3 regions of the Spiroplasma mirum ATCC 29335 genome follow, and region 2 is predicted to be linked to each of the others. Evidence: riboswitches for the same ligand, from Rfam matches in the RefSeq annotation. Region 2 holds a riboswitch; each other region holds the start of a gene.
What was found. A riboswitch is a leader RNA that binds a small molecule or an ion and turns the genes downstream of it on or off. The one in region 2 is predicted to bind cobalamin.
Positions count from the first base shown of each region.

Region 1: linked by a shared signal. The riboswitch ahead of nrdF (class 1b ribonucleoside-diphosphate reductase subunit beta) and the one ahead of nrdD (anaerobic ribonucleoside-triphosphate reductase) in region 2 are both predicted to bind cobalamin.
Region 3: linked by a shared signal. The riboswitch ahead of P344_RS01895 (hypothetical protein) and the one ahead of nrdD (anaerobic ribonucleoside-triphosphate reductase) in region 2 are both predicted to bind cobalamin.

Region 1 is NZ_CP006720.1:706,228-716,724, reverse strand. Features, by position in the region: gene truB (tRNA pseudouridine(55) synthase TruB) at 1-885, shown strand, start outside; gene P344_RS07500 (nucleotidyl transferase family protein) at 875-1,315, shown strand; gene P344_RS07495 (riboflavin kinase) at 1,278-1,787, shown strand; gene P344_RS03565 (lipoprotein) at 1,955-2,134, shown strand; gene P344_RS03560 (SLC5/6 family protein) at 2,384-3,988, shown strand; gene P344_RS03555 (hypothetical protein) at 3,989-4,177, shown strand; gene P344_RS03550 (hypothetical protein) at 4,965-5,168, shown strand; cobalamin riboswitch at 5,463-5,626, shown strand; gene nrdF (class 1b ribonucleoside-diphosphate reductase subunit beta) at 5,946-6,968, shown strand; gene nrdI (class Ib ribonucleoside-diphosphate reductase assembly flavoprotein NrdI) at 6,984-7,439, shown strand; gene nrdE (class 1b ribonucleoside-diphosphate reductase subunit alpha) at 7,445-9,604, shown strand; gene rpsO (30S ribosomal protein S15) at 9,874-10,140, shown strand; partial or broken gene lepA (translation elongation factor 4) at 10,250-10,497, shown strand, end outside.
Region 2 is NZ_CP006720.1:133,136-143,632, reverse strand. Features, by position in the region: gene pepF (oligoendopeptidase F) at 1-1,390, opposite strand, end outside; partial or broken gene P344_RS08030 (M17 family metallopeptidase) at 1,534-2,888, shown strand; gene P344_RS08025 (SDR family NAD(P)-dependent oxidoreductase) at 3,384-3,620, opposite strand; gene nrdG (anaerobic ribonucleoside-triphosphate reductase activating protein) at 4,575-5,174, opposite strand; partial or broken gene nrdD (anaerobic ribonucleoside-triphosphate reductase) at 5,152-5,687, opposite strand; gene nrdD (anaerobic ribonucleoside-triphosphate reductase) at 5,602-5,823, opposite strand; gene nrdD (anaerobic ribonucleoside-triphosphate reductase) at 5,826-6,065, opposite strand; gene nrdD (anaerobic ribonucleoside-triphosphate reductase) at 6,862-7,113, opposite strand; cobalamin riboswitch at 7,460-7,588, opposite strand; gene P344_RS06470 (hypothetical protein) at 7,708-7,875, opposite strand; gene P344_RS07740 (pyridoxal-phosphate dependent enzyme) at 7,896-8,303, opposite strand; gene P344_RS07735 (pyridoxal-phosphate dependent enzyme) at 8,309-8,584, opposite strand; gene P344_RS00635 (lipoprotein) at 8,608-9,090, opposite strand; partial or broken gene rpsT (30S ribosomal protein S20) at 9,362-9,614, shown strand; gene P344_RS00625 (hypothetical protein) at 9,704-10,497, opposite strand, start outside.
Region 3 is NZ_CP006720.1:372,755-383,251, reverse strand. Features, by position in the region: gene rpmA (50S ribosomal protein L27) at 1-10, opposite strand, end outside; gene P344_RS01930 (ribosomal-processing cysteine protease Prp) at 16-327, opposite strand; partial or broken gene rplU (50S ribosomal protein L21) at 655-945, opposite strand; gene P344_RS01920 (hypothetical protein) at 1,093-1,272, opposite strand; gene P344_RS07800 (hypothetical protein) at 1,400-1,528, opposite strand; gene P344_RS01915 (hypothetical protein) at 1,654-1,896, opposite strand; gene P344_RS01910 (hypothetical protein) at 1,868-2,182, opposite strand; gene P344_RS06620 (hypothetical protein) at 2,283-2,450, opposite strand; gene P344_RS01905 (hypothetical protein) at 2,725-3,099, opposite strand; gene P344_RS06615 (hypothetical protein) at 3,182-3,325, opposite strand; gene P344_RS01900 (hypothetical protein) at 3,409-4,068, opposite strand; gene P344_RS01895 (hypothetical protein) at 4,073-4,570, opposite strand; cobalamin riboswitch at 4,739-4,908, opposite strand; gene P344_RS01890 (hypothetical protein) at 5,130-5,741, opposite strand; gene P344_RS08055 (AAA domain-containing protein) at 5,768-5,881, opposite strand; gene P344_RS01885 (hypothetical protein) at 5,969-6,424, opposite strand; gene P344_RS01880 (hypothetical protein) at 6,469-6,879, opposite strand; gene P344_RS07370 (P-loop NTPase family protein) at 7,219-8,463, opposite strand; gene P344_RS07365 (DEAD/DEAH box helicase family protein) at 8,483-10,249, opposite strand.

The DNA.
Region 1 (10,497 bases), 560 kb from region 2:
ATTGATAAACCAAAGGATAAAACAAGCCATCAAGTGATCCAAGAAATCAAGCAAAAATTAAATGTGCGAAAAATTGGACATGCGGGAACGTTAGATCCCTTGGCAACGGGTTTATTAGTAGTGTTAATTAACAATGCAACCAAAATTAGTGAATATTTATTAAGCGCTAATAAAGGTTATGATGTTGAAATGAAATTATTTCAAGAAACCAATAGTGGTGATATTACGGGGAAAACTATTAAGGAAGAACCGCCGTGGAAACTAAAGAAAAAAGAAATTAAAAAAGTTTTTGCGGCGTTTAATGGTTTTATGTATGAACAATATCCCCCTAAATATTCAGCTATTAAAGTAAACGGTAAAAAGTTATACGAATATGCTCGTCAAAATCAGGATGTCGAAATCAAACCACGAACAGTAACAATTCATGAAATTAAATTAAAAGAATATAATTCCCACCAGCATATTATTAAGTTTAGTGTTATTTGTTCAAAAGGAACTTATATTCGTAGTTTGGTGATTGATCTTGCTGATAAACTAGGAACAATTGCTACGGTTAGTAAATTAACACGAACTTTATCGGGAAATTTTACCTTAGCCAGAGCTGTTAAAATTGAAAATTTAGAACCTAAACATATTATTTCAATGTATGACGCGTTATTTATTAATAAGCAACCATTATTGTTATACCATTATGAAGATGAAATTAAACACGGGAAACCAATTGTAATTATTAACCATACTGATCCCATTATTTTTATTATTAATAAACAAAAAAAAGTATTAGCAATTTATAAACATATTGGTCGTCATGTGTTTGCTTCCCAACGGGGAATTTGAACTCCAGACCCTAATGTTAAAAAATTAGAAGGTGAAAATGAAAACTAAAATTATGAAAATTTTAAGATGAAAAAAAGATTTTGATAGTACTCCCAAAATTGCGTGCTTAGGTTTTTTTGATGGTTTACACGAAGGCCATTTAAAAGTTATCGATGCTACTTTAGTAATTGCCCACGAAAATAATTTATTATCGTTATTTTTTACATTATCAAAAAGCGTTAGTGATTACTTTAAAAAAATGAATACTAAACTAATGGAAAACAAAGTTAAGCAAGAATTAATTGATGCTCGAGGTTTTAATTATTATTTAGAAGGTGTTGTTAATGATGAATTTATTTACTTAACTGCCCACCAATTTTTAACCATTCTACAAGAAAAGTATGGGGTCCAAAAAGTAGTAGTTGGACAAGACTTTTCTTTTGGTAATAAGAGAGCCGGGAATGTTGAAACTTTACAAGATTTTTTTTGGCAAAGATAATGTTACAATAATTAGACGAGATCCAATCAGCCATGCTTCTTCTTATATTCGTAATTTAATTACTAATAACCATGATTTAATTAGCGCTAATAAATTATTAGCCTTTCCATATTCAGTGACCGGGATTGTTGACCATGGTAAAAAATTGGGACGCACAATTAATTTTCCGACAGCTAATATTTATTTACCAAGAAAGTGTTTATTACCTTACGGAGTATATGTTACCGAAACGTTAATTAATAATCGTTCTTATCCATCACTAACTTCTTATATGGTCAATAGTAAAAACCAAGAAGCAGTTGAAACTTATTTAATTGATCAAAACATGGATTTATATGGTCAAGAAATTAGAGTCTTGTTTTTAGAATATATTCGACCAAATATTAAAATTTCTTCCATTGCTGAATTATCAGAATTAATTAACAGTGATTTAAATTATTGAAAACAGCATTATAGTATTCACAGCAACTAATAAATAGTAGAATTTTTACAAAAATATTTAAAATAGTGCTTTTTTTGTTAAATTAAGACTATGAAAAAGCATTAGGCCCAGTAAATATTATAGTAGGTTTACTATGATGATTAGGGGTCTTTTTTATGTTTTTTTTATAAACACAAAATAAGAGAGGTAATAATTGAATGAAAAAAATTTTAGCAATTTTAGGAGCTCTAGGTTTAACAGCAACCGGAGCAAGTAGTGTTGTTGTTTGTGATAAATCAGATAAAAATTCAGGAGAAATTAGTCAATTAACATTTGTTGATAGTAAAAGTGTAAAAGACTTAGAAGCACTAAAACAATTGATGATTTTAATAATTTAACAGATGAAACATCACCAGAAACAAAGTAATTTTTAATTAAATATTATATTGAAAAATCTCTTTATTTATAAAGAGATTTTTTCTTTTACCAGTTAATTAAAATTAGGGTCATAAAAAAATATTTAAAATTGATGACAAATTATTAAAATTACGGTATAATCATTTAATGTAAAAGGTAAAAATTTTTTTATAAATTTATCTTATTTTCCATAATATTTAAAATTTTATTATAAAAGTTAGGAGATAACTATGAATAAGAAAAAGCAAATGAGCAAAGTTGGTTTTATTGTTTCTTCTTTAGGAGCAGCAATTGGACTAGGGGTAATTTGAGGATTACCTGGTTATATTAATAAGAACGGGGGATTTTATTTTTTCTTGTTTTATATTGTAGCAATGATCATTGTTGGAATTCCGTTATTAATCTTTGAATTTAATTTAGGAAACTTGCGCCGTAAAAGTGTGATTAATATTTTTGAAAAAGAAAATGTTAAAGTAAGTAAATTTATTGGGTGGTTTCAATCAACCTTAATGATTATTATTCCAATATATTATTCAGTTTTAGTTGGTTATACAATTGTTTCAATTGGAATTGAATTTAGTCCCAGTCTTATTAATGATATGGGTGGTAATATTTTTAATAAGCATATTTTGCAGAGTGGTGGCTTTGGTGTTAGTGCGCATGGTGGTTTTCAATGAATTGTATTTTTAGCCTTTCTCTTAGTTGTTATTTTAGTGGGATTAATCTTATCATTTGGGATTAAAGGGATTGAAAAATTAAACAAAGTATTTATGCCCTTATTATTTATTATTATTTTTATTTTAGCAATTTATATTTTAACAGTTCCGGGTAGCAAAGAAGGGTTAGCTACTTTATTTTTAAAAGATAATTTAAAAAAACTAGGGACAACCCAAACTTGAAGTAGTGTCTTTTCCTTAGCATTCTTTACCACTTCGTTAGGAATGGGAATGATGATACGGTTTGCCGGAGTTGCTCCCCATAACCAAGATAATACTTCCAAAACATATTTATTACTAATTGGGATTTTATTTTTATCAGTTACCAATTTAATTTTTATCTTTGGTTCGTCCGGGGCAATTGTTAATAATAGTATAAGTGATAAAACTAACATTTTATTATTCCAGCAAGAAATTACTAATAAATTTGGTAGTGATTCGATAGTGTTCGTCTTTAATGTGCTTCCAAAGACTTTCCATATTATTAACCAAAATACTGTTGTAGGCTTTGGTAGCTTCTTAGGAATTCTCTTTTTCTTAGCCTTGTTCATTGCGGGATTAAGTACTACGGTCGGAAATACCGAAGTTATTGTAGATGCAATTGAGACTCAGTATCATTTTAAAAAGCGCCGAGTTATTTTTGGAATATGTACATTAATCATTGTGGTTGGCTTAGCGTTAGTATTTGAAAATACTTACCAGTTAATTAATTCCTTCCAATTATTAGCTGCTGGGTTAGATTTAATTTTAGTATCATTTGCACAAGTAATCTTCTTTGTTCATAAAACTAAAAAATTAGATGTCCTAATTAAATATAACAATAAAGTTTCATGAATTAAATTAGGGACATTATACCGCTTAATGATGTATTATGTTATCCCGGTTATTTTATTTATTATTATTGGCTTTTCTATTTATGATTTTGTGATTTCAACAACAACTAACCCATTATATATTTTTATCTTAGCATTAGTGTTAGGAATTTTGGTACCAATAATTTCGGCATTAGCTAATAGTCCTGAAATTTTTGATGCTAAAAAAAATAAAATTAAGAAGACAGTTATTCAAAATGAAATTCCTAAAGTATCACAACCTAAATTAGAAGACGAGGTGGAGTAGATGTTAACGATTATTGCTTTAACAGTATTATTAGTAATTTTAATTTGTTTAGGAATTTTGTTTGGGTTCTTTATTTACAAAGATTTAAAACGTACTGAACATACAATTGAACTTGACCAAGAACTAGCAGAACATAATTTATTAGAAGTTGATTTAGAAAGTGAATTAGAACAAGAAACCGTAAAATAATTTTTATTAAGAATTATTAAAACTTATTTTTATAAAAAAATTTTTATAATTTAAAATTAAATAAAATAATATTATGTTATTATTAAAAAGGCATATTAATGTCTGTATTTAATTATTACTAGTTTTTAAAGATAATTTTAATAAATGTTATTTAAAAAATAGTTTTAAGAATTGATTTATTAAGATAAATCAGTAAGTAATCTAGAAATGACTTATGATAGATTAAATTATTTGGCAAATTCTAATATAGAGTATTTATTTATTTTTATGCTAACTATATTTTGATGATATAGATATAGAAGTTTCATTGGTAAGGGCAGATTTAATTTCTGAGATTAAAGAGATGAGTCTTTGAAATATTTTTATGATTCTGGTCCAAGGCTAGATCGAATGCGGAAGTAATAAGTTTTGGCTTTAATGACAATAATTATGTATTTAATGGTGAGGTATTTAATACTAGAGAACAATTAAATCGTTATATATTAAAAATAAAATCCCAATTGCAACTGTTAATACAATCCAAAATCCAGGTAATTTTACCATTAATGGTAGTGGAGAATTATCACGAGATGTATTATCAGCATCTTATGAGAAACCAATAACAGTTTATCAGTGGAATGATAAAAGTGCTTATTTAAATTGAACAGATGCTTTAAAAACTTTTACAAATTATCAAAAAGTTTATAATATTCAAGGCCAAATTCGTTACAATGAATATAAAGCACGAGAATTATTATGAAAATTCTATAAAGAAAAAATTAGAAGACTCTTCAAATTTGCAAACGGAATGTTATTTGCAAGAAGCAGTAAGCAACAAATTTTAAGTAAAAGTAAGTATCAAAAAAAAGAACTTAAAATAACTGATGTTATTTTTAGTGATACTGGTGAATTTGAAAGTTTTTTGTGAAATGCTTTAAATGCTCAAAGCTGTTTATTAAGATTTATAACTGCTAATAATTATGGTCAAGTTTTTAACCAAAAATTAATATAATAGATAATTATTTGAAGACCATTCACAAAATTCAAGAAAAATAAAAGCAAGAAATTAATGATGGTGAATTAGTAGTAACAAAATTAAAAAAAAGAAACTATTATTACGAAAAAAATTAATGCGGAAAAAAACTTAAAATAGGAAAGATATCTCGTCTTGACTCATATGAATTTTCTTCAACAAATACAAATGAATACAAAAAACCTTTATAATTAAGGATAAAAAAGAATAATTATTATTCTTTTTTATTATTTTACAAATTAAAAATAATATAGTAAGATATGTTTACAACTAAATAGCTTTGGAATAATAGATGTTTGGGAAAAGAGTTAGATTCTCTTGCTGTCCCAGCAACTGTGATGCGGATGAACGTTACATAGCCATTAAAGGAAACTTTGAGAAGGGTAACTAGTAAAATGATGCTAAGCCAGGAAACCAGTCTGTTATCTCACTAAAATTATGTTATTCCTGGGAATGAAATAACAAAATTATTTTGTAATCTTTGATAATCTTGCTAATGCTTTTTTTTGATTACTTTTAAATAATTTAAAAATATTTGTACTCCTTTCCCTAATGAAGTGAATGCTTTTTAGTTGTCAAGGAAAACTTGTTTTAGGGATTATTACAAGTTTTTTGTTAACTTTCCATAATTTATTAACAAATCCCATCTAGCATTGAACGGGAATTAATATTGTTGAATAATTAAAAAATCCAGATTACTTTTGGGTTTATTTTAGTAACGCTAATTAATTAAAAATATCTTTGAAAGGAGCAATTATGGCAGCACAAAAAAATAAATATTATCAAGCATCACTTTCACCCCTTGAATATGCCCAAGCTAATTTTCAGGGGAAAATGCGGTCAGTTAACTGAAATGTCATTAATGATGATAAAGATTTAGAAGTATGAACCAGAATTACCCAAAATTTTTGGTTACCAGAAAAAATCCCAGTTTCTAATGATTTAACATCATGACGTACTTTAAATCCGGAATGACAACAATTAATTACCCGCACATTTACTGGTTTAACATTATTAGATACAATCCAAGCAACGGTTGGGGATGTTGCCCAAATTCCTAACTCATTGACCGACCATGAACAAGTTATTTATACAAACTTTGCTTTTATGGTTGCTGTTCATGCGCGATCATATGGAACTATTTTTTCAACTTTATGTTTAAGTGAGCAAATTGAAGAAGCCCATGAATGAGTTATCAACACAAAAAGTTTACAAGAACGTGCCCAAGCGTTAATTCCATATTATGTTGGTGATGATCCGTTAAAATCAAAAGTTGCGGCTGCTTTAATGCCAGGATTTTTACTATATGGAGGATTTTATTTACCATTTTATTTATCGGCCCGTGGTAAGCTCCCAAATACTTCGGATATTATCCGATTAATTTTAAGAGACAAAGTTATTCATAACTATTATAGTGGTTATAAATACCAACAAAAAGTTGCTAAATTACCCCCAGCTCAGCAGGAAGAAATGAAACAATTTGTTTTTGATTTACTAAATGAGTTAATTATTTTAGAAAAAAAATATTTACATGAACTTTATGAAGGTTTTGGGTTAGCTGAAGATGCAATTCGCTTTAGTTTATATAATGCTGGGAAGTTTTTACAAAATTTAGGTTATGAATCACCTTTTAGTGAGGAAGAAACTAGAATTGCCCCCGAGATTTTCACTCAGTTATCAGCCCGCGCAGATGAAAACCATGATTTCTTTTCTGGAAATGGTTCTTCTTATGTAATGGGGATTACTGAAGAAACTGAAGACGAAGATTGAGAATTTTAGATTTGATGAATAATTATGCATGAGGATGTTATTAGAGTTTCCAACCAATCAGTTACCAAACCAACGGGTGAAATGTATGTTGTTTATTTTTCCTCAACATCAAATAATACGCACCGCTTTATCCAAAAACTAAATATTAAAAATACACGTATTCCCTATGATTTATCAGAAGAAATCTTAGTTGCGAAAGATTATGTTTTGATTTGCCCCACATATGGGGGTGGTGGCAATGATTATAAAGGAGCAGTTCCTAAACAAGTAATCAAATTTTTAAATAACAACCAAAATCGCCAGTTTTGCCGCGGGGTGATTGCTTCTGGAAATACTAATTTTGGTGACACCTTTGCGGTGGCTGGACCAATTCTTTCCAAAAAATTACAGGTTCCATTATTATACCAATTTGAATTACTAGGAACTCCACATGATGTTCAAACCATCAAAAAAATATTAAGTGATTTTTGAAAGGAATAGAATTTATGAAGACAAATAAAGTTTCTCTGTTAACAAATAATGTAGATAATGAAGAATACATTGCTTTGAATGCAAAATCAAAAATATTTGAACGGGGAAAAGATAATTTTCAATTTGACGTGTTAGCGGCTGAAAGTTATTTAAACCACCATGTGTTACCAAATCTTAAAAAATTTGATGATATTAAAGAGCGCATCACCTACTTAGTAGCCGAACAATACTATGATGAAACAATTATTAATAAATATCAAATCGAAGAAATTGAAAAATTAACAACTCTTGCCAAAAGTTATCATCATCACTTTCCTAGTTTTATGGGAGCGTTAAAATTTTTTAACTCCTATGCTTTAAAAACTTTTGATAATCAGCAATATTTAGAAACTTATGAAGATCGGGTGGTAATGAATGCATTATTTTTTGGGGATGGTGATTTTCATGCCGCCCAAGCAATCCTAAAAGAAATGATGTTAGGGCGCTTTCAACCAGCAACTCCGACTTTTTTAAACGCGGGAAAAAAACAACGAGGAGAATACATCTCGTGTTACTTATTAAGAGTTGAAGATAATATGGAATCAATTTGTCGTGCAATTTCAACTTCTTTACAATTATCAAAACGCGGTGGGGGTGTAGCCTTATGTTTAACTAACCTTCGTGAATTTGGAGCACCAATTAAAAATATTGCTAACCAAGCCACGGGGGTTATTCCGGTTATGAAAATTTTGGAAGACTCCTTTTCATATGCTAATCAATTAGGTCAACGTCAAGGAGCTGGTGCAGTATATTTAAATGTTCATCATCCTGATATTATGTTATTTTTAGATACGAAACGAGAAAATGCCGATGAAAAAATTCGAATTAAATCCTTATCATTGGGGGTTGTGATTCCTGACATTACATTTGAATTAGCAAAAAATAATGAAAAAATGGCGTTGTTTAGTCCGTATGATATTCAAAAAGTTTATGGAAAACCGATGAGTGATATTGCCATTACTAAAGAATACTATAATATGTTAAATAATCTGGACATTAAAAAAACCTTTATTGATGCACGAAAATTATTTCAAACAATTGCGGAATTACATTTCGAAAGTGGTTATCCATATTTATTGTTTGACGACACAGTTAATAATCGGAATGCGCATCCTGGCCGAATTGTGATGAGTAACTTATGTAGTGAAATTGTTCAGGTAAGTACTCCGAGTGAATATAATGAAGATCTTAGTTTTAAGAAAATGGGGGAAGACATTTGTTGTAATTTAGGGAGTGTTAATATTGCCAAAATGATGGAAAGTGGAAGCAATTTTTCTGAAGCAATTTATCAAGCAATTAAAGCATTAGACCATGTATCACGTAACAGTAATATTGCAAGTGCTCCTTCAATTGAATATGGTAACCAAAAAAATCATGCGGTTGGTTTGGGAGCAATGAACCTCCATGGTTTTTTAGCAACTAATCATATTTTTTATAATTCTCCCGAAGCAGTTGATTTTACGAATATCTTTTTCTATGTGATGGCCTACCATGCTTTTAAAGCATCAAATCAACTGGCTCAGCGGGTTGGTGTTTTTAAGAACTTTGATGAATCTAAATTTGCCGATGGTTCATATTTTGATAAATATACCAAGTGTGCACCAGATCACTACCAACCTCAAACTGATAAAGTTAAAGCATTATTTGCCAAATATAATATTATAATTCCAACCCAACAAGATTGAATTACGTTATGTGAACAAATTAAAAGCACGGGGATGGCTAACTCTCATTTAATGGCCGTAGCACCAACTGGTTCGATTAGTTATCTATCATCATGTACTCCAAGTTTACAACCTGTGGTTGCTCCCGTTGAAGTTCGCAAGGAAGGAAAATTAGGACGGGTATATGTACCTGCTTACCAAATTAATTTTGATAATATGGGCTATTACGCTTTAGGAGCTTATGAAGTCGGACCAAACCCAATTATTGATATTGCTGCCGTCGCCCAACAGCATGTTGACCAAGCAATTTCATTAACATTATTCATGACCGATACCTCTACGACCCGTGATTTAAATAAAGCATATATTAGAGCTTTTAAACAAGGATGTTCATCAATTTATTATGTCCGTGTCCGCCAAGAAGTATTAGCAGATAGTGAAAATTATGAATGTGACGCTTGTGTAATATAATAATTTTTAGGAAAAAATAATGTAAAAAATATTAAAATTGATTAAATAGGAAAAAATCCAATATTATAAGAATAATATTTTAATTAAGTTAGTTTAATAATTATAGTTGAGGTAATTAGTTATGTTTTTTCTTTAATTTTTATTGAGTTTCATTTGATAATCCGTTATGATTAATAAGGTTGTTATTTCGTTGTTATTAACATCACCCTTTGTTAATTACTTTGATTTGACATTAAATAAACCATTAAATGAAGGGAGAATATTACGTAATGTTGACTAAAGAACAAAAAGCTGAAATTGTATCAAAATACGGCAGAAATAAAAATGATACGGGGCTACCAGAAGTGCAAATTGCAATTCTAACCCAAGAAATTAATAACGCAACAGAACATTTACAAACACATAAAAAAGATATTACTTCACGTCGTAGTTTGTTAAAAAATGTTGCGCAAAGAAAACACTTGTTATCATATTTAGCAAACAAAGATTTTGAACGTTATAAAGCTATTATTGAAGCGTTAAAAATTAGAAAATAAAAGTAAAAAATCACAAGCGTGATTTTTTTATTTTAATGTTATTTATGCAATTTATCCTTTATAATTATTAGAGATTAAAAGATTAATGTAAAAAGAAGGAAGTTAATTAATGAAAAAATCACATATTCGCAATTTTTGTATTATTGCCCATATTGACCACGGAAAATCAACTTTAGCTGATCGGATTTTAGAATTAACTGGTACCGTGGAAAAGCGGGAAATGCAAAACCAGTTATTAGATTCGATGGATTTAGAGCGTGAACGTGGAATTACAATTAAATTAAATTCAGTCCAACTAACATACCATGCTAAAAATGGTGAAAAGTATATTTTTCATTTAATTGATACTCCCGGTCA
Region 2 (10,497 bases):
CAGCAAATTGAATTTGTCGGAAGAAAGTTCCAGTAATTTCTTCAATGCGATTTTGTAATAAATAAATTTTTTCATCATCACTTTGAGCATTTTTATATAAATAATCAAATAATAAGTGTTCATTAACAGTTGAAGCTACTTCCGCTAAAATAATTGGATAGTTTGATAATGGGCGGGGATTATTTGCATCTGCTAGTAAGGTGTGCACGGAGTGACCAGCTTCGTGGGCTAATGTATTAACCGATGAGATTGTATTATCTCAGTTCATCAAAATAATTGGTTCAACACCATTCCCTCCTGATGAATATGCGCCGGCTCTTTTATTAGTATCTTCAAAATAATCAATTCGATTATCACTTCACGCAATCTCTAGTTGGCTCAAATATTCTGGTCCTAACATTTTTAATGATTCACGAATAATGTTTTTTGCTTCTTCAACTGAATATTTTTTATTAACACTGGGCACATTTTTTACTAATTTTAAGCGGCTGTCTGATGCATAATATTTATTAAATTTAAAATATTTTTTCAAAATTTCATTATAGCGAACATTTAAATGACTTGTTTGACGACCATACTTAATTAAACTTTCATAAATGTCTTCGGTAACATCATCACCTGATAATGATGCTTGCAAAGTATTTTTATAGCCTCTTAACTTTACTGATTCGACACTTCTTTGTAAAATTGCTTCATAAACTCTCGCAAAGGAATGTTTTTTATCTGTTAAATGTTGCACAAATAATTTTGCTGTTTCTGCTCTTAATTTTTGATCATCCAGTGGGTCAGTCTCTTCAGTAATTTCACTATATAAGGCTTGAGTTAATTTTTGTTCTTTGCCTTGATAATTTACATAAGCTGGTTTTTTATCAGCATATGCTAATAAATCATAAATATCATAAGCTGCTCCACGACTTCGTGATACTAATGATAAAATTTCTTCGTCTCGTTCAGATAATATATGTTGCGCTTCGCGGAAGAATTTCCGATATCCATATTCGTATTTCTGTAACTCAGAATCTGATTTAATTCATCCCATAATAATTTGTTCACCAATTGCTTTTAATTCGGGAGAAATAAAAGCTAATTGACTTGAAAGTTCATTAATAGTATTGGCAAAGATTCCTGATAATTCTTGATAAACTAAATTAGTTGTATCAATATCACCCATATGTAAATACTGCCCTAATTTACTAACAATTAAATCAATTTCATCATCTAACTGTAAATATTTTTTAAAAATATCTTTATTATTTAATTTTCCTTTAAATGCTATAATTTCTTTTAACTTTTCAACAATAATATTTAAATCTTTTTTTCAATCATCAATTGTGGGGTATAAATTTGTAAAATCTCATTTATACTGGGCTGGTGCTTCATTTCTTTTCATTTCCCATCTTCTCCTTTATCTGCATAAATTATTATTCTAAGTCTTATTATATCTCAAATAATCTGATTATATAGTAAATAGCGCTTTATTTTAATGCTATAATTTTATATATTAGATTATTTAGAAAGAAGGATGAGTAAATAATGATTGTATTAAATGATAAAAAACAAGTTCTGACATTAAAAGCTATTTTTAAAAATGATCAAGTAAACAATTTAGTAATTAAAGAAAATGAAAGAACAACTTTAATTTCCGAAGATAAAACTATTTATGTTTATTTTGAAAAACCATTAACATTCAAATCAGTATATAAGTTTATTACTAATTTTACTAAAACTAATAAATACAATATTAATATTGATGTTGATAGTTTTAAAAAAAATGCTGAACCAAATAGTCACTTATTTAAAGCATTAGCAGAAGGATTATATTATAGTTTAAATAAAAACTATAGTTTAAAAACAACAAATAAAAAAGAAGAAAAAGATGTAATTTATAATTTGGTTCATGATTGCCCTAACGCAAATAACAAATTTATAGAAATTACAACAAAAATGGAATATGTTAATTTTGCAAGAATCTTACAAGATACTCCCCCAAATTTAATGTATCCTGAAATTTTTGCAAAAAAAAGTAGAAGAAGAAGCTAAAAAAAATCCCAAATTTAAAAATTACAATTTTAGATAAAAAAGAAATTGAAAAAGAAAAAATGGAATTATTATTGGCTGTTAACGCCGGAAGTTATTTAGAACCTCGGGTTGTAGTTCTTGAATATCATGGCAACCCAGATAGTAAAGAAAAAGTAGGTCTAGTAGGAAAAGGAATTACTTTTGACAGTGGAGGATATAACCTAAAACCATCAAATGCTCTAGTTGGAATGAAGTTTGATATGTCCGGGGCTGCTATTATGTGTGCGACAGTATTAGCCTTAGCAAAAGTAAAAGCAAAAGTTAATATTTCAGCCGTTGCTTGTTTAACAGAAAATCGCATTGGTGGGAAAGCTACTTTAACAGAATCAGTAATAACTTCAATGAACGGTAAAACAGTCCAAATTGATAACACAGATGCTGAGGGAAGATTAGTTTTAGCCGATGGAATTACTTATTCAATTCGTAAATTAAATGTTAATAAATTAATTGAAGCATCAACATTAACTGGCGCTATGTTAGTGGCTTTGGGAAGATTTATGACCGGAGTTTTTGCCAATAATGACGAATGATATGAAGAATTTAAAAAAGCTAGTGAAAATTCACACGAAGAAATTTGAAGAATGCCAATTCATGAAGACAATATTGCAGTAATGCGGCAAACTCCTATTGCTGACTTAACAAATGCTGAACCATCAAGAATGGGAGGAAGTTCAACAGCGGCTGCCTTTCTATGTGAATTTGTAGAAGATAAACCATATATTCATTTAGATATTGCAGGAACATCTGATACAGGGAACGGGCACGGAACGGGCGTAATGATTAAAACAATCTTCGAAATGTTTAAATAAATATAAAAACTAAGTTTTAAACTTAGTTTTTATTTGTTTTGATCTTTATTTATAATGGTTTACGAGCATGGTAAGTTCGTTCTTCCTAAAAAGTACTATTTTTGCGCATAATTCATAGCCCCACATCCACATGTTTAGCCACCTTTCTAGCTTTTCTAATTCCATACCGTACTACTTTTCTTTTGTTTTAAAGTTTTTGGTTTTTTGACCATTATCATAAATTCACATTTTATCATCTTTATCAGGCTTGATGTATTGTTTAATCATTGTTGTTTTTTCTTGCTTTTCAATAAATTTTACCTTTATTTATTATATTAAATAAATACCTAATTTACTAGTTATTAACGAAATATTTTATACATAATATTTGTACCTCATTTTTGTGGGGCAATTTTAATTAAAAATCGCAATATTTTATTTGCAAAACCAACAATGATGTAGTTTTTTCTTTTTTTAAACTTTGTTTTAAAGATTTGGGGGCAAATACAAATTACCTTATTTAATGACTTTTGTTTTTTTTAATTCGGTATTTACAGCAACTGAATAATTTAAGACATATGCTTTTGAAACAGCATATGAAGATAAAAACAAACTCGGTGTAAAACTTACTAATGATGCCACATTTAAAACTCGCCCAATAATATTTTCTTTTGTAAATTTTTCTAAAAATAACTTTGTTAAAAGGAGTACGGTCTTGATATTTAAATCAATTAAATTCAGATTGGTATCAATGTTAACTTTGTTATAATTCCTATAGTTAGCAAACTCTGCACATTATTAATTAATAAACTAATATTCGGTATCTATTAACAGAACGAAATAAGTCATAAACATTATCTTGAATTGATAAATCATAACTAAAATTTATGACTTGAGAAGGATATTTTTCCTTCAGTTTTTCTAAAATACTTTGCAACAAAATTATTAATTTATTTTTTATTTTACTTTTAAATTCATCATTTGTAATAGTGCCTTCTCTCTTATCAAAGTCAACTATATGAGGAAATTTTGACATTATTATTTTATTGAATTTTTTAAAATAAAATTCAGAGGGTATTAATTTCATATATTTAAATTTTAAATTAAATGTTACATTTAATTCACTAGGATTTAATAATGATTTTTTTTATATAAATACTCCATTCTTAATTTTATTTTATTATTTTCTTAATATAATGAAAATCATAAATAATATAATGCTAATTTTCTATAATCATCAATAGAAGAATTTCCACGAACTGCAGTACTTTTTTTGGCAAGATCAAAATTATTAGCAATATCTAATATATAATTAAAGTTTTCTTTACCTTTAACCTTATGATTATTAATAACAATTTTATTTTTGGCAAGTGAAAAATTAACTGTTGGTACTAAATCAAGAAACTGTTTTTTTTTGTTAATCCATAGTTATCTAAATCTAAAATAGTGACAGCTGAACTAGCATTAAAATAAGTTTTTTGTTTACTATTTAATTCGGTTTGATTTAAAGTTTTAGTATAAGTTACACCTGATAAATATATTTTTAAATTGTTTTTATTTTATAGATTATTAGTTTCATTATTCAGGATGTTCGAAACTTGACCATTAACTGTCTGTTCAAGGACGAAAGAAAGTGGGGTTAATATTAAAAAAATGCTGGTTGCAATAATTGCTAGTAGTTTATTCATTAATAATCCTCGTTTTTTATTAATTTCTCATAAATAATTTAACTAATAAAAAAAGAATTCCTTTAAAAATAAAAATACTTGATTTAATAATTTCCAAATAATTATCAATAAAATCAAGTTTACAATTTTTTAAATAAATTGTTCGCTGGTTACTGCTATCTTTAAAAGGAAGTAAAATATCTCTTAATTCTAAAACGAACCACGCATCAATTAAGACATCAATATATTTTAAACACGCATTTAACTCTGGTTTGTTTATAATTTGTTCATACGTATAGCCTGTATAACATCAAATATTTTTGTTAGTATATTTTTTAAAATATTCTAACAATTGTCTTAAAAATAGGGAGTCATAAAAACGGATCACCTCTCCCGATAACGTAACACCCTCCAATAACGAATTAGCATTAATTTGGTCAATAATTTCAGCAAGATATTTATCATCTAGAAGTTGGCCATTATTATGATTTCAACTTCTGACATTGTGGCAACCAAAACAAGCATGCCGGCAACCCGCTACTAAATAAATACTATAACATAACCCAAGGCCATCACTAGTTGTTTCAGGATAAATTTTTAAAACTTTAATGTTAAAGTTATTTATTTTCGTTAATTCCATGTTTAACCCGATCATGTTCTTCTGATCTTTTCGCTGAATTTCAACTATTTAAATCACCAGTTAAATAACCAGTAATTTGACGAATGCGACGGATATTATTGCTTTGACATTTATCATATGCCTGAGGAATAATTCCTGAAAATTGACATTCTAAACAAACATCAACGGGGTGATTAATTGATCCATAACCAATATTATTATCAAAGATACATTTAAGTATTTTTAAAATAACAGGAATTTTATATTTCATAGCTCCATCCAATTCAACATAACTAATATGTCCATCTAATGTAATTGCGTGGAATGGTACTTCTTTTTTATTTTTTCAAAAATACTAATATTTTGTTTAACATCAACATGGAATGAATTAATATAATAATTACTATCATTAACACCAGAAATAATTTCGTATTTTTTAACATCCATTCTAGTAAAACGCCCAGGTAATCCTTCGGCCGGAGTGGCAATAACTGAATAGTTTAAATTTATATTTTTGTTTATATTGATTAGCAATCTCGTTCATTGTTAATACTGCTTGGTATAACAAATCATATGCTGCTTCTAATTCACTATGGCCTTCCCCAAAAATCATTTTCATGGCATTGTGTCCACCAATAAAACCAATTGTTAAACTACCCTGGTTAATCATATTTACCAGATATTCATCTTTTGATATGTCCTTATGATGTTTTCATACAATGAGGCACTTACTTTTTTTAAAAAATCATCATATGATAAATTTTCTTCTTTAACTTCTTTTACCGCTTCAATGGCTAAACGAGATAAGTTCATAGCGGTAAAAGAAATATTACCACGACCAACTGGTGTTTTATACCCATTAATATTTTCAAATGTTCTTGTGCGACAACCCATCGTGGCAACTTCATTTAAATAATTATTTGGATCAGCAGGATTTCAATTTTCGTGCTTATTAAATGGTGTATCTAAAAAACAAAGTTAGGAAATAATCGGGTTGAATTTGTTTGACAAGCAAGAATTAATAAATCAAAGTTTTTAGTTTTATAATTTAGCATTTCCTGTTTAGCTTGTTTTCAATTATTAATTGCTAAATTAAAATCTTCTTCAGAGTAAAAGATTCCTTCCTTAACTTTAAAAATTTAAATTGGGAAATTGGTGTTTTATTTTTTCCAAGTCCTTTTTGAGTTGCTAATAATACTTGGCGAATCATCATTCTTCCTTCGGAAGAAGTATCGGTTCCATAATTTATTGATGAAAAAAAACAACTTGGTTTTTCCTCATGAAATGCATTGTGTTTAAATTATAAATAAATCCTTCCATTGCTTGAAAAGTTTCTTTTTCTGTTGTAAGATATGCTTCCTAAAATGCAATTTTAACTTGGTTTATATTTAAATCTAATAATTTACTAATTTCAAGTTGTACTTCTTCGTTAAGATGTAAATCAATAGTATTAAATTTTTCTTGGATTAGTGCTTGTCAATTTTTTTAATTTTCTAAATTATTTAATTTTAAAATAAATTCTAATTGTTTAACTAAATTTTTACGAAATGATTTTAAAACACCAAGAGCTAAAAAATAATCAAAAGCCGGAATTTCTTGACTACCATGTTGTTTATTTTGGTGTGATTGAAAAACAATTGCTGATAGTGTCGCATACGACTAAATAGTTTGTGGTTCGCGGACCATTCCATTTTTTGTTCAAAAACCATTAGCAAAAAATATCTTTTAAATCATATTGCACACAAGTTGTGGTTTTTGATGGATAATAATCTAAATCATGAATATGAATATCCTCATTTTGATGAGCATCACGATATTCTTTACTTAATAAAAAGCGTAAAGCATATTCTTTGGCAGCTGTTGCAGCCATATTCATCATTTGACCGGCTGGTGTATCTGCTGACATATTATCATTTTCATAAGTTGAATCATTTTTTTCAACATTAACAATTTTCATCATTTCTTCTTTTTAATAAATCATTATTATATGAATTTAAAGGATTTTCTTTAGTAAAAATAGCAAACGAGTTACTAACTAATACTACTTATTGTTGAAGTAGATCCCCCATCAGTTTATTTATTATATAAAAACTTTTTATCATTTAATTTCATTCCCACTTTTCCCCGTTTCTATTTTAGTTATTATTTAAGTACTTTAAATAAACAAAAATAACTAATATTATTTTTGTTATCTTTATTAATAAAATTCAATAATTTATTATTTTTCATTTTTGTAAAAAATACAAAAATTAAATAAATTACAGGATTACTTTATTCCAGAAGTAATCAAATTTCAAAAACATTGTAGGTCTACTGGCTTTACTTCATCTTACTTACTGCCCTTATCAAGAAATTTTCTCAGTGGTTATTACATATTACAGCTTTCGTCAGTTCTACAGTTGCTGGTACAGCTTGTGCTTTTAACACAATTCCCTAATTAAAAACCACATTTATTTTATTTAATTTTTGAAAGATCAATATCTTTCATACTTAAACTATATTATAAATAAATCAAAATTTTTCATTTTTAAATTAAAAAAATAAACTACTAAAGTTAATTTATATTTTCATTTAAAATTTCATTCAATTTAGATAAATCAATATTTCCTACCAACATAATGATTGCTACATTAGTATTTTGAATTAATTTAATTTCTTTATATAGTACTACTGCATAAGCTGAAGCGTCAGCACCTTCTGCTAAAATTTTATCTTTTGCCAATAAGAACTAAATTGTTTCCTTTACCCTCTTTTCTCTGAAACAGTAACAATTTCAGCAACATACTGTTTACATATCTCAAAAGTAATTAAACCAATTTTTTGAACATTAATACCATCAGCAATTGTTTTACTAGGTTCAACTTCAATTGATTTACCAAATTGAAAGGCTTTTGTTAAAGATGGTACATTTTCAACTTCAACACCAATAATTTTAATTTCTAGATTTAATGTTTTTGCAGCAATAGCAATGCCTAAAATTAAACCGCCTCCACCAACGGGAACAATTATTGTATATAAACCTTGGATTTGTTCAATTAATTCTAATCCAATAGTACCTTGCCCACTAATAACATCTTCATCATCAAAAGCATGTACAAATGTTAATTGCTGTAATTTTTGAACTTCTAATGTATTTTTTAACGCCCTCATCAAAATTAGAACCAGATAAAATAATATCTGCACCATAATAATTTGGTTGCCTCAATTTTTGACTTTGGTGCATTTTCTGGCATTACTATTGTACATTTAGTATTTGTTAATAAGCATGCCAATGCAACACCTTGAGGATGATTGCCAGCAGATGCAGCAATAAACCCTTTAGCACGTTCGGTTTCATTTAAAGAAAGTATCTTTTTTAAACTTCCTCGAATTTTAAAACTTCCTGTTCGCTGTAAATTCTCTACTTTTAAATATATTTCCATATTAAGCATTTTTGATAATGTAAGATCATGAATTATATTATCAGAATTAATATAATCATTGATTCTATGTCGTGCTTCCTTAATTTTATAAATAGTAATCATCAGGGAAAACCTCTCTTATATATGTGTCTTTGTTTTCATATATTTTCTATTCCGTTGTCTAATAAATTAAGACTATTTATAAAACTCACTAAATTACCCATACCCATAGCAGATAAGATACTCATTGGTATGTCAACACCATTAATTTTGCTCAAATTCATACCAATGATATTATCAGGCATTAATGATAATGTTCCTTGACCATTCTGAACTAATAAATAAGTACCAGCACCATCTTTAGTAAATAAATTACTAACAAAAGTAAATGTAATGTAACTGTAACTATTAATAGCGTTTTGTGCTTCTTCTGTAAGTCTTGTTGTTGTGGCTTCTTCTTTATGGCAAGCAATAATACTGATTGCTCCGGTTGCTGTTAAACCAACAGCGCCAAAAATTGCTAATAACTTTTCCATTCCTTTATTTTCCTTTCTTTTAAAAATTTTAGGGAAATAAAATAATATAGTTATTACAATTGTTATAAATAAAGTTAATAAGTTTTTAACTTTCCCTGCTAATATCTTAATTAACTAAACAATAAAAAAACAATAAGTTTCATAATTTAGAAAAATAATTATTACCCTAAAAATTATAAATTCTCTAAAAAACTAAGTTTTTATATTTACACGCATATATCTATTTGCTATAATTCCTTTGTGTCTAAGTAAATGAAAGGAATAAATATTAATGGCAAATATCAAATCACAAGTTAAAAGAATCAAAAAAAAATGAAAAAGCTAATTTAGCTAATAAATCATTTAAATCTTCAATTAAAACAGCAATTAAAAAAGCTAATTTAGCAATTGCAGAAAAACAAGAAAATGCTAATGATTTAGTAAACAATGCTGTTTCATTAATTGACAAAGCTGTAACTAAAGGGATTTATCATGCTAATAAAGCAGCGAGAATAAAAAGTAAATTAATGATCCGTGTAAATTAATTTTAGGAAATAATTAGGCTGGTGTTAAATAAAAAATAGTAGCTATGAAAGTAGTTACTATTTTTTAATTTAAAAAGATAATTAGAACTTTAATTATCTTCATCATCTTGGTTATTATTCTTATTTTCATCCTTATTTCCAAAGGAATTAAACGGATTATCTTCTCTAAATTCTTCGTCAAATAAAGAAGGATCTATTATATATTTTTTGCCATGCATTGCGGCGTTAACTGCTTTTTGGTATTCTTCATTAGCTCGGACTAATTTATTACGGTCAAGTTTAGGTGCAACAATCATTAGGGCAATGGTCGCAATTGAAGCAACTAATCCCACAATCATAAAGATAATACTAAATGCATAAATTAATTTGTATGAAGAACTATTATTAATTTCATTGATAATATTATTTAACGTTTGTTGCAGGTCAGAATCGGGTGTTAGGATTCCACCAAATAAACTTGAATCACCAACATTAATACCACTTTTGGGAACTCCTAGTCCATTAACAATATTGCTAACGTAATTATGTAACAAAATACTAATTAATGAAAGAGAAGAATATAATAAAATAATAACACTAATTCCGACTGTTAGCATTTTAACAGTATAATTATCTCTTTTAAAACGCTTTGCTCCTAATAATTCATAGCCCATGAAAATTGCAGGAATAATTGGTAATAGTCCACTAAATAAACTCATTGAACCAGCGCCAGTCAACGCTAATTTTAACTTGGAAGAAAATGGAAATGGTCCCACAAAATTATTATTCCCAACATGAATGCCCGCGTCAGCGCCACCACCAACAATAATGACAGAACCGTTTCACTTATAAACAATTACATTTGTATCAATTATAATTCCAAGAAATGACCCTAATAATCATA
Region 3 (10,497 bases), 240 kb from region 2:
AGAATTTCATCATTACTATGACACCTCCTTAAAACTAATATAGTTTTGATACTGTTGATAAATTGTTAATAATTGATAATATAAGGTATTTAAAATAACTTGTAAATTATGAATATTTTTAACAACCTTAATAATTATTAACCCTTCGTTAATGGTAAAGTCACATGTATCATTTTCAAGTTGGTCAATAGCGTTTAAACCACCACTAGCAATCCCAGTGATTGCGGCACAAACTAAGTCTTTTTCAACCTCACCAGCATTGGCATGACCAAATATTTCAACTTTACTTATTATGTTTTCAGTTTTATAAAAATTTATTTTAATCATAAATTATTTAGCAGATTCATCTGTTTTTTTCGCTGGTGCTGCTTTTAATGTTGATGTTTTTGTTGTCGAAGTTGCTTTTGCTGTTGTTGATTTAGCAGTGCTAGTTTTTGTCGAAGTTGCTTTTGCTGTTGAAGCAGTTTTTGTAGTACTTCCTGCTTTTGGCACAGCTGTTTCTGGTTTTGCTGCTGAACTAGCTGGTGCTGCTTTCAGAGCACTTTCTTTGACTTCTGCTGTCACTGCTGGTTTAGCTTCTGGCTTTACTTGGAATGTCGTTTCTGATTTTCCAGCACTTGTATTAGCTTCTTTTTTTGCAGTTCTTGCTAAAGCAATATCTTCAATTTTAATTTTTGTATAAGGTTGACGATGACCAGCTTTTGTATGTTTATTTTTCTTAGGTTTATATTTAAAAACAATGATTTTCTTTTGTTTTCCTTGTTTTAAAATAGTTCCTGTGACACTAGCTCCTTTTAAGAAAGGAGTTCCTACTTTGCCATCAATCATTAGAACTTCATTAAAGTTAACATTGTCGCCTTCATTTCCTTCTAACATTTCAACAAAAATTTCATCACCTTGTGAAACTTTAATCTGTTTTCCACCAGTTTTGATAATTGCAAACATTTTTACACCTCCAGTTTATACTCGCCTAGTAAGTAGATAAGTGTTTCATATCCTTTTGGTACTTAAAAGTCAAAGAGCGGTTGAAACTGAAACAACCATAGTTAATTATATCTAAAAAAATATTAAATTCAATAAAAATAATAAATTCTAACGAGTTTGTTGGGTATTATTTTGATTATTATTATAATTACCAAATAAAATAACTATCCCGCCAACATTCCCCACAAATAAAATATCAATAATAGCAATTAAATATTTATGAAGATCTTTCCCATTTAGAAAACGCTCATTTAAAATAACCACCGGAATTTCAATAATAACAATCACTAAATAACAGATACTAGCTGCTAAAAAACTGTTTTTAAATTTTAATTAATATTCATTGTTTTATCTAAAATATTCAACACAATACCAACTAAACGAAACATTAAGAAAAAAACAAGAATAAAAGATGCTAATACGAAATAATGATACCACTTTTAAAACAACCCATCATTGGTTGGTTTCTTATTATTGGCGCTACGGAAACCGGAGCATTATTACTTCTTATTTGTTGTTGAGAATTATTTACATTATTAACCATTTAAAAAATCTCCTTTTAAAACCACTGACTAAATTGGACATAATTTTGATAATTAGGATCTTAATTCCCAGGATTAACAATTGTCATTCCTAAAACATATTTTCCAATAATAGCATTAAATGTTTTTAATTGTTCCGCTCCCCGGGGGGGGCAATTTTTCCCAAGGTATAAAGGTTTTTTAACATATTATATAATTTATTACCATCAGTAATGGTTGGGGTTAAATCATTGGTATTAGCTTCGACTGATGATTTTAAACCAGGGAAATAAACATAAGTTTTTGAAGTATCATTCATTATTTCTTGCACTGCAGTTCCACTAAATTTTTTCCTCGGGTTACTATTTTTTTCATTTGCTAACTTCCCCATTAATATTACTTCAGTTAATTGTGGCAACTGCTAATTTATCAGTTTCTTCTTTAATCTTATCAATTACCGGACCAATTAAATTATCAACAACTTCATTTTTTTGATCTTCTGGTAAATCTTTAATAACATCCGAAACATTATCTTCAAAATGCCCAGGATTCGTAATCGTATCAATAATATCACTTAAATCACCAGGGTTATTTTTTAATCCTATAATTGTTCAAAACCAATAAACTAAAGCATCTCCTGTTTTTTGGACTTTTAAATCAGGGAAAATACTAAACATTTTATCGGCTGAAGATTCTCTAACTTTATTAGGGTATTTTTCCTGATCACTAGTTTGCCCTTTATCAATAATTTCAGTAATATTTTGGTTAAAATTACTACTATTTAAAAGAATTTACAACTTGTTTCTGTAATTTTACTAAAAGTTCTTCAAAATTAACTTGCTGTTCTTCTGAACTATGATGTTGTGAACCTTTACAAGCTATAATATTAGTAGTTACTGAAGAACCCAAACAAATTGCCCCCAAAAATAAAAATAATTTCCTCATCTATATGTTTCCTTCCTATTTTAGTTTTCAAAATTACAAAACTAAAAAATATTTGTTTTACCCTCAATGTTTTTACATACCCTTTTTGAGATTAGTCACCTTATATCAATTCACAGTTCTACTAGTCTCACATAACTTTATTAAAAAAAGCAATAGTTTTCATTTTTATGAAAATAAACTTTTTTTAATAAGATAAATTTATTAAAGTTTAAAGATAAAATTAAAAATTCAGTTAAAATTTCATATTTAAAAAAAGCATTTTATAAATGCTTTTTTAAGCTAGACAGACAAAATACAAATCAAATGTATCATTTTGCTGCAATTCTAAACCATTAATTCCTCTTGTACAATAATTATTTGGTTGATCAGCACAGAATGGATTAGTGGGAATATTTAATGATCAATATGATTCTTTTCAACCAGTTAAATAATCCTGAACTGATTTATCCCAATCATAAATTCCTTCTAATATTCGCCCATATTGGGTTACCTCAGGTTTAATTTTAAAGGGTACTTTAATACCAGAAGTAATTGTTGGATAATAATTGTTTAGGTAATTCATTAGATTCACTAAAGTATTATCATCTTGTAATAATGTTTTATCAATTTTAGTAGTAATTGTTGCTAAGGTTTGTTGGGTCTTCGCCAAATCTCATTGCAATCAGTCAACATAAGCATTAATAGTAAAACTGTTTCATTATTGCTGGGGTGGGGGTGGCTGAACTAAAATCCTAATTAGCATCAATTTGATAATAATTATCAACTGTCGGAGTTAATAACTCCTGGTGTGTTCCATTTTGGATATTTCCCAAGTGGGAAATAATTGGGGTAGTAATTAATGTTAAACTTGACATTATTGTTAGTAAATTTTTCATTCTTAAATGTAACTACCTATCTTGTGTTTTTTTATCTTCAATTAATGGTTCTAATGGTTTTATTTCAAATGATGAAGTAGTCTCTAATTTTGCTTGGATTTTTTGAAAAAAATATTATAAGAAATAATTCGTTTATCATCTTCATAAAATAAATAATACTGGAGATGGTTAACTCATAGTCTTGTTAAAGGGTAAAATAAAACCCCTGCCATCATAATATTCCCAGCACAGTGAATGCCATCATAAGATAATCCGTTTAATCATCAGGCAATTAAGACAAAACTTTGTCCCCCGTTAATTTGATTACCAATGATAACAACTAAAAGTCAGTTAATAACTGCAAAGACAAAACCAAATAATAGCCCAAAAATACCGGCAATAATGACAAAAGTTCACCATCATTTTAGAATTACAGGACGGCAAACTCGCCCAATAACCGCTAAGAGTGGTCAAATAATTAAGTATGGTAAACACCAACTTAAATTAAAACCCCAATATAAACCATCAAGAAAACAAAAAATTAAACTAATACTAAAACTCATAAAAAAAGGAAAATAAACACCAGCAAATAAAATTAATAATGTCACTGGTTCAATGTTCGGTAAAAAAGCCATTGCCTCTTTTAACGTAAAAACTAAAGCAGCATAAATTGGAATTAAGCAAATTTGAATTAAAGTTTTAATAGTATAAGAACGCTTATGGAACAAAAATTTTGTTTTTAGTTTACCTCAAAAATTTTTCATAATTTTATTGTATAACTAACATTAAATTAAAAACATCATTATTTTTTAAGAATAAATCATCAATCCCAACTTCACAAATATCAGGAATATTACTTTTAGGATCAGTATTCCCCTTACATTTTGAATTTGTTGGACTGGTAATTGTTCAATATTCACTATCATGGGGTGTTTTTTTAATTCATCCTTTGTTAGTATTAATTCCTTCTAGCCAATGCCCCAGTGAACCACTGGCAATAACCGAAAAACTATCGCGATAATTCTGCATTAAATCTCCTAATGTTAACATTGTTGATTCATAGTTTGAACTAAACAAAATCTCACGGTTAGATTTCGTAGCATCATAGGCATTAATTTTTATTTTTAAAGTATTATCAACCCGATTTTTTAACGCAAAATATTTTGGTAAATAAGTAATGTTTAAGATTACCGAAGCGCTAAAAATAATACTAGCTAAGGCAGCTATTAACCACATTATTCAATTCTTTTTATTAGTTTTATTCATATTGTTCTCCTTTACTTATGAGTTCTTAAAAACTAAAAAAACGCTTTTGGAGCGTTTTGAATAATTATTAATTAGTAGGTTTTGGTTAGAAGATTAACCTTAATTTTTAACTACTAGTAAACAATTAATTATCAAAACCCCAGGGATAATAATTATCATGCTGATAATTGTTTTGTAAATTTTTAGATCGGTCTACTGGCTTAGCTTCGTTTTACTTACTATTCCTTCTCAAGATCTTTATCTCAATGGATTTTTATAGTGTTCATCAGCATTACAGTTGCTGGAACAGCCTAGGACTTGCACCTAATTCCTGTAATATCCAAAATTTGCTTTTTTAAGTTGTTATCTTAATAATAAGAAGAACTTGCCAAAAATGCAAGTGTTATTTTATTTTTTAAATTTAAATAAATTACGCATTATTTAATTGATACACATAAATCTCTTTAAAATCATTAGTAATTAGTGAAATAAACAATTTATGGTCAGAAGTCTCTAAAAAAAATACCAGCAAATGATTCTATTATTTTAGAAACTTCCATTTTAATTGTCCCATTATCATTTAATTGCAAAATTTTTTGTGTGAAACCAATAGTCAAAATATTACCATCATGTAATTATTTAATAATTTCACCCTTGCTAGCATGTTATAGATTAAATAATCTAATTTTTTATCTTTTATTTTGATTAATAACTTGCTTAATTTTAAGAAATTAATTTTTTTATAATGCTGTTCAATTAAGACAGCAAACTTTTGCTTAAATTCCTTAATTTTAATAATATCATCTAAGTTAACATAAATCTTTTCCACATCTTCGGTAAAACTTTCTAAGACTAACGAAAAGATTGCATATTGATTTAAATGTTCATAATAATTAGGATCTAAGTAATTATTAATATCTTTTAAATCATTTTTATACAGCGTATAATTTTGGGTTTTTTCTTCTTCAATTAGCTGACGATATTCACGGAATTTATCAAAATAATAATCCATTTCATCATCACTAATCTTTTGTTTTTCACTAACCACGGTATTTAAAAAACTATCAATGGCGGCTTTAATTTGTGAAAAAACAAAACTTTTGTTATTCATATCATCAATAAATAAAAAATATTTTTGAAATTTTTTCATGTTATTATAAACAATTTTTAAGGCTGTTTTTTCTCCGCACATAATAAAACATTATCACCGCGGTAAATTTAATTAACAATTAGGTTAGTAATTGTTTGTGATTTTCCTGTTCCCGGTGGTCCTTCAATAATTAAATTTGAATTCATTGCTTTTTTAATTGCTAGTTTTTGATAAAAATCTAACTCACTAATTGCAATGACATCTTGTTCACGAAAACTTTTTTCAAATTCAATCCGTTTTTCTTTTTAATCTTAATATTCATTTAAAATTTAAAAAAATAAATCATTTAATTCCCCTAAATTAGTATTCTCTAAAATTTTATTATAATCAGTAAATAAGACCGTATTAGTTGTTTTATAAATCCCAATAAAAGCAGCACAACATAAAATGGCACTTTCATTAAAATTATATTTATTTTTTAACTCACTGGCTGCTTGTTCTTTATTATAAGCTTTTAATGATAACGAAAAATTGGTAATAATGCTCGTTTGGTTAACAACAGTTGGGTTATTATTTTTAAAAGTAAGCCCAATCTTACTTAGCTCCATGAGCGCTTTTTCAATTTTATTAACATCCTCTTCATCGTCCAGCGGATCAAAATTAACTAAGTCTAAATTAATTTTGTGCGCTGCTAACTGACGAAGTTTAATCATGGGATTAATAATAACGTTGATTGTTTCAATTCTTAATGTCTTTTCTCGTTTAACCTTATTATTATCAACCACAATTGGCCATAATAATAATGGTTCCCAAAAAACTTCTTCTGTTTCTAAAAATCCTTCAATATATGGATAACCAAGATAAAAACATTGCTCCCCTTTTCTGATAATTCATTTTCAGAATCTTTGACAATAATTTTTAAGTTATCAAATTGTTCAGCAAAATATGAATTTAGAAATTTAATTGTTTTATTAACTAAATCCTCAGGATTATCCTTATTTTTAAGTTTGTAAAATTTAATAATTTCTTCAAAAATTAGTTTTACTTTAAAAATATTTAATTTGGTTGATAATTCCCGATATTTATGCATAAAAACTTTATCATCTTCGGAAGAGTATAAAACTTTTAAATGCAAATCAATGTTTGGAATACTATAAGCGTTTATCTCTTTTAGTTTGAGTGCTGATCCGGTTAAAAAATTTTGAAATTCTTCTTGAAGTTCAGCAAAATTAGTAAACAATAATTGGTATAAATCAATGATACTACGGTTAGTAGCGATACTATTTTTTGTAAAAAAAATAAGTTCCCAATGTCTTTTTGTCGTAAAAATCGATTTTGATATTGTTTTAAAATAGTATAAAGCTTTTTTTCTTCCATATTCCTTTCTCCTTTGCCCTTCTCGATATGGTGTTTATCATTATAACAAGCAACAAATAATATCACAATTTTAGTAAAACTTAATAAAATCACGACTATTAAAAACAATATATTTTTATTGATTAATTTCCCAACTAACTTAAAAAATCTGAAAAGAAAATTATCAATTCCTTTTCAGATTTCAACCAAAAAAAGGTTTTTTTTAACTAATTAAACTAAATTCTGCCGTTAATATGTCAGAGTCAACCATTTTTAAATATTTTCCAATTCCAATAAAATCATATAACTTTAATTTAAGGTTTGGATATGTATGGTTAATTTTATTTTGCAAAAATAAGTATTTGGTGATATTAGGGTTTTGAATATCTTTTACTAATTTATTATTAATTTTCATCTGTTCGGGTAATGATCACCAATATTCTTTTGTGGTGAGGTCATACTTAGTTAATTTCCCATAGTTAATAACTTCGGTATCGGCTAAAATAACTAGTTTTGTTTCATCAAAAGTTAAGTGTCCAGCTTGAAAAGCAATAATTCGTAAGGGTTTTGATGGAATAAAATTTGTTCTTTCAATAATACATAATGCTTGGCGAACAGTAAAAGTTCAATTACCATATAATAATGAATCTTGCTGATGAGATTCTCTTGCAATTAATACTTCATGGTTAAGTTTATATTTTAAAATTAATAATAATTCATTAACTATTAACTGGTTATGTTCAATAAAATAATCAATTAAATCTTCAATTTCTTGGTAATTAGGAAAAATTCCTTCATAGGCATTTATACTAGTTACTTCATATAATAATGAACACATCAAGAGATTATCATAGCAATGTTGATATTGGTTTGATGGTAAACTTTGTTTTAAACGATGATAAAAATACCAAACAATATCATAACTATTTAAAAATAAAAACTGTTTAAAAATATTTTTATTCCGCTGATGGTCATTTTCATTTTTATTATACAAAGTAATATTTTGAGCAACTTTTAAATAAAAATCATTCAGAATATTATAAAACTCAAATAAGGACATTTCATAGGTTTCTAAAATTTTATATAACCCTTCGGGTCCATATTTTTGGTAGAATTCCCGAACTTGTAAACGAATGCGATGTTTATCATCATATCATTTTCTTAAATTTCGTAAAATAATCTCTTGACTACGTTTCTCTAAAGTAATCGTACAACCATATGGTAAGCCTTGGTTTTCACTAATCATTTTGCGAGAAGTTAAATTATTAGCAAATAAATTTTTAATTCCTAACGTTAAATCATATTTTTTATCAACATTAGTAATTAAATCATAAACTTCTAAACGACTTTTATGGTCAGTTTTTCGTAGACCACGCCCCAACTGTTGTAAATAGATTGTTTTAGAATTAGTGGGACGTAACATAATAATTGTATCAATTTCAGGGACATCAATTCCTTCATTAAACATGTTGACCACACATAAATAATTAATCCGCATTTTTTTTAAAATCATTTAAGATTGCCGTACGGTTACTATTAACTTCGGAAGTTAAGTAACTTGCTTTTAGTCCTTTCTTTGTTAAAAATTCTGTGACAATTCTCGCATGTTCTGTTGTAATACAAAAAATAACACACATTGGTTTGGCATAATGGCCAAGATATTTATTAATCATTTGATATAACAATTCATTACGACTAGTTGTATTTAATTTTTGAAATAAAGCTTCATCATTATTTAAATCCACACCAGTTAAATCAGAAGTTGGATCATCAATACAATAATAATCAAACGGACATAGTAAACGTTGGTTGACAGCATCCCACAATCTTAATTCACTGGCAAACTCGTTATCAAAATATTTTAAAATTGTTTTACCATCGGTACGCTCAGGAGTGGCAGTTAACCCTAATAATTGTTTTGGTTTAAAATAATTAAACACCCGGTCGAAAGTTTTTGCTGCAATATGATGTGCTTCATCAAAAATAATAATATCAAAATGCTGCGTGTCAAAATCTGACAACCGGTTATGAATTGTTTGAATTGTGGCAAATAAATAGTTATTATTTTGGTAAGTCATCTGGTCATATAGAACTTCACCAAAACTTTTATCTCTTAATACGCTTTGAAACGTTAACAAGGCCTGGTCGACAATTTCTTTTTGATGGGCTAAAAATAATATTGTTGGTTTAACATTATTATTTTCTTTAATTTGGTTTTGATAATCAAAAGCACTAACCACCGTTTTACCAGTTCCTGTGGCCATAATAATTAGATGTTTATTTTTTCCTTGTTTCCGACGGTTTTTTAACTTATTAACAATTTCTTTTTGAAAATCATATAAGTATTTTCTAGTTGTTAAAAATTCGGTGGTTTGGTTAAACTGATTATTAATAATCTCTTCTTGAGCCAAGTGAATCCTATTTAATAAATCAGCTCGCTCCGTTGGGTTATTAAAATTAACCAAGCGATCAGTTCAGATTGTTTCATATTCAGTTAATAGTTGTTCATATAATTGGGGATTAGCAAATTCATTAACCTTAATATTTCATTCCCGACCACGTACCATTCCTCGATATGTTAAATTAGATGACCCTATAATAGCAGTCCCAAATCCTGATTTTCGGCAAAAAATTGAGGCTTTAATATGAATACGCTCACTTCGTTTTTCTAAATTATCTTCGACTCTAATCTCAAAATTATCATAAGTGGTAACAAGGTGGGTTAACTCTTCTAAGTTAACAAAGGCCGCCATATTATCAAAAGTAGTAGTAATTAATCGGATCTTTGTGTGACATTTATTAGCAATCGCAATTGAAGCTTCAATCTTATTTAAAATTGCTTTTGAAATAAACGGAAAAATAAAATGAACTTCATCGGCTGTTCTGATTTCTTTGTTAAGTTCATTAATTAACTCCTGAGCATTTTGATTAGTAAATAGATGGTTATCAGTTAACCGTATTGTATTATGATATTCATTAGGATTATCATCATGAATTTTTAATAGAATTTGCGGTAATAATTGCTCTTCAACATTAGTTTTGCCAATTAAACTATTTAAAAATGCTAATTTTTCTTCTAGTGTTGTGTAACTTTTTAATTTTGTTAATAAAAAATTATTATTAAATTGTTTTACTAAATAATGGTCCCAGTCTTTAATATAATCTTTTTCATGGGTTAATTCTTTGACAACATAATTGCCTTCAATTTGATCATTAAGTTTTAACAACAGATCATAAAATCCTTTTTGTTTCATTTTTTTCACCTTACTATATAATTATTGCTTTGGTTGGATAAGTAGTTTTCTATTTATATTATATCTAGTTTTTAACAGTTATAAAAATATTACAAAATTTCTTTAATTTTTTTTATTCCAACCTAAAATTAACCCTCTAAAAATTAAGCAAAATTTTAAAATAATTACAAAAATTATGTACGAAAGCAAAATAATTATAGTTAATTATGCAAATTTTTTAGTATAATATGCTAGTGTTAGTACTTTAA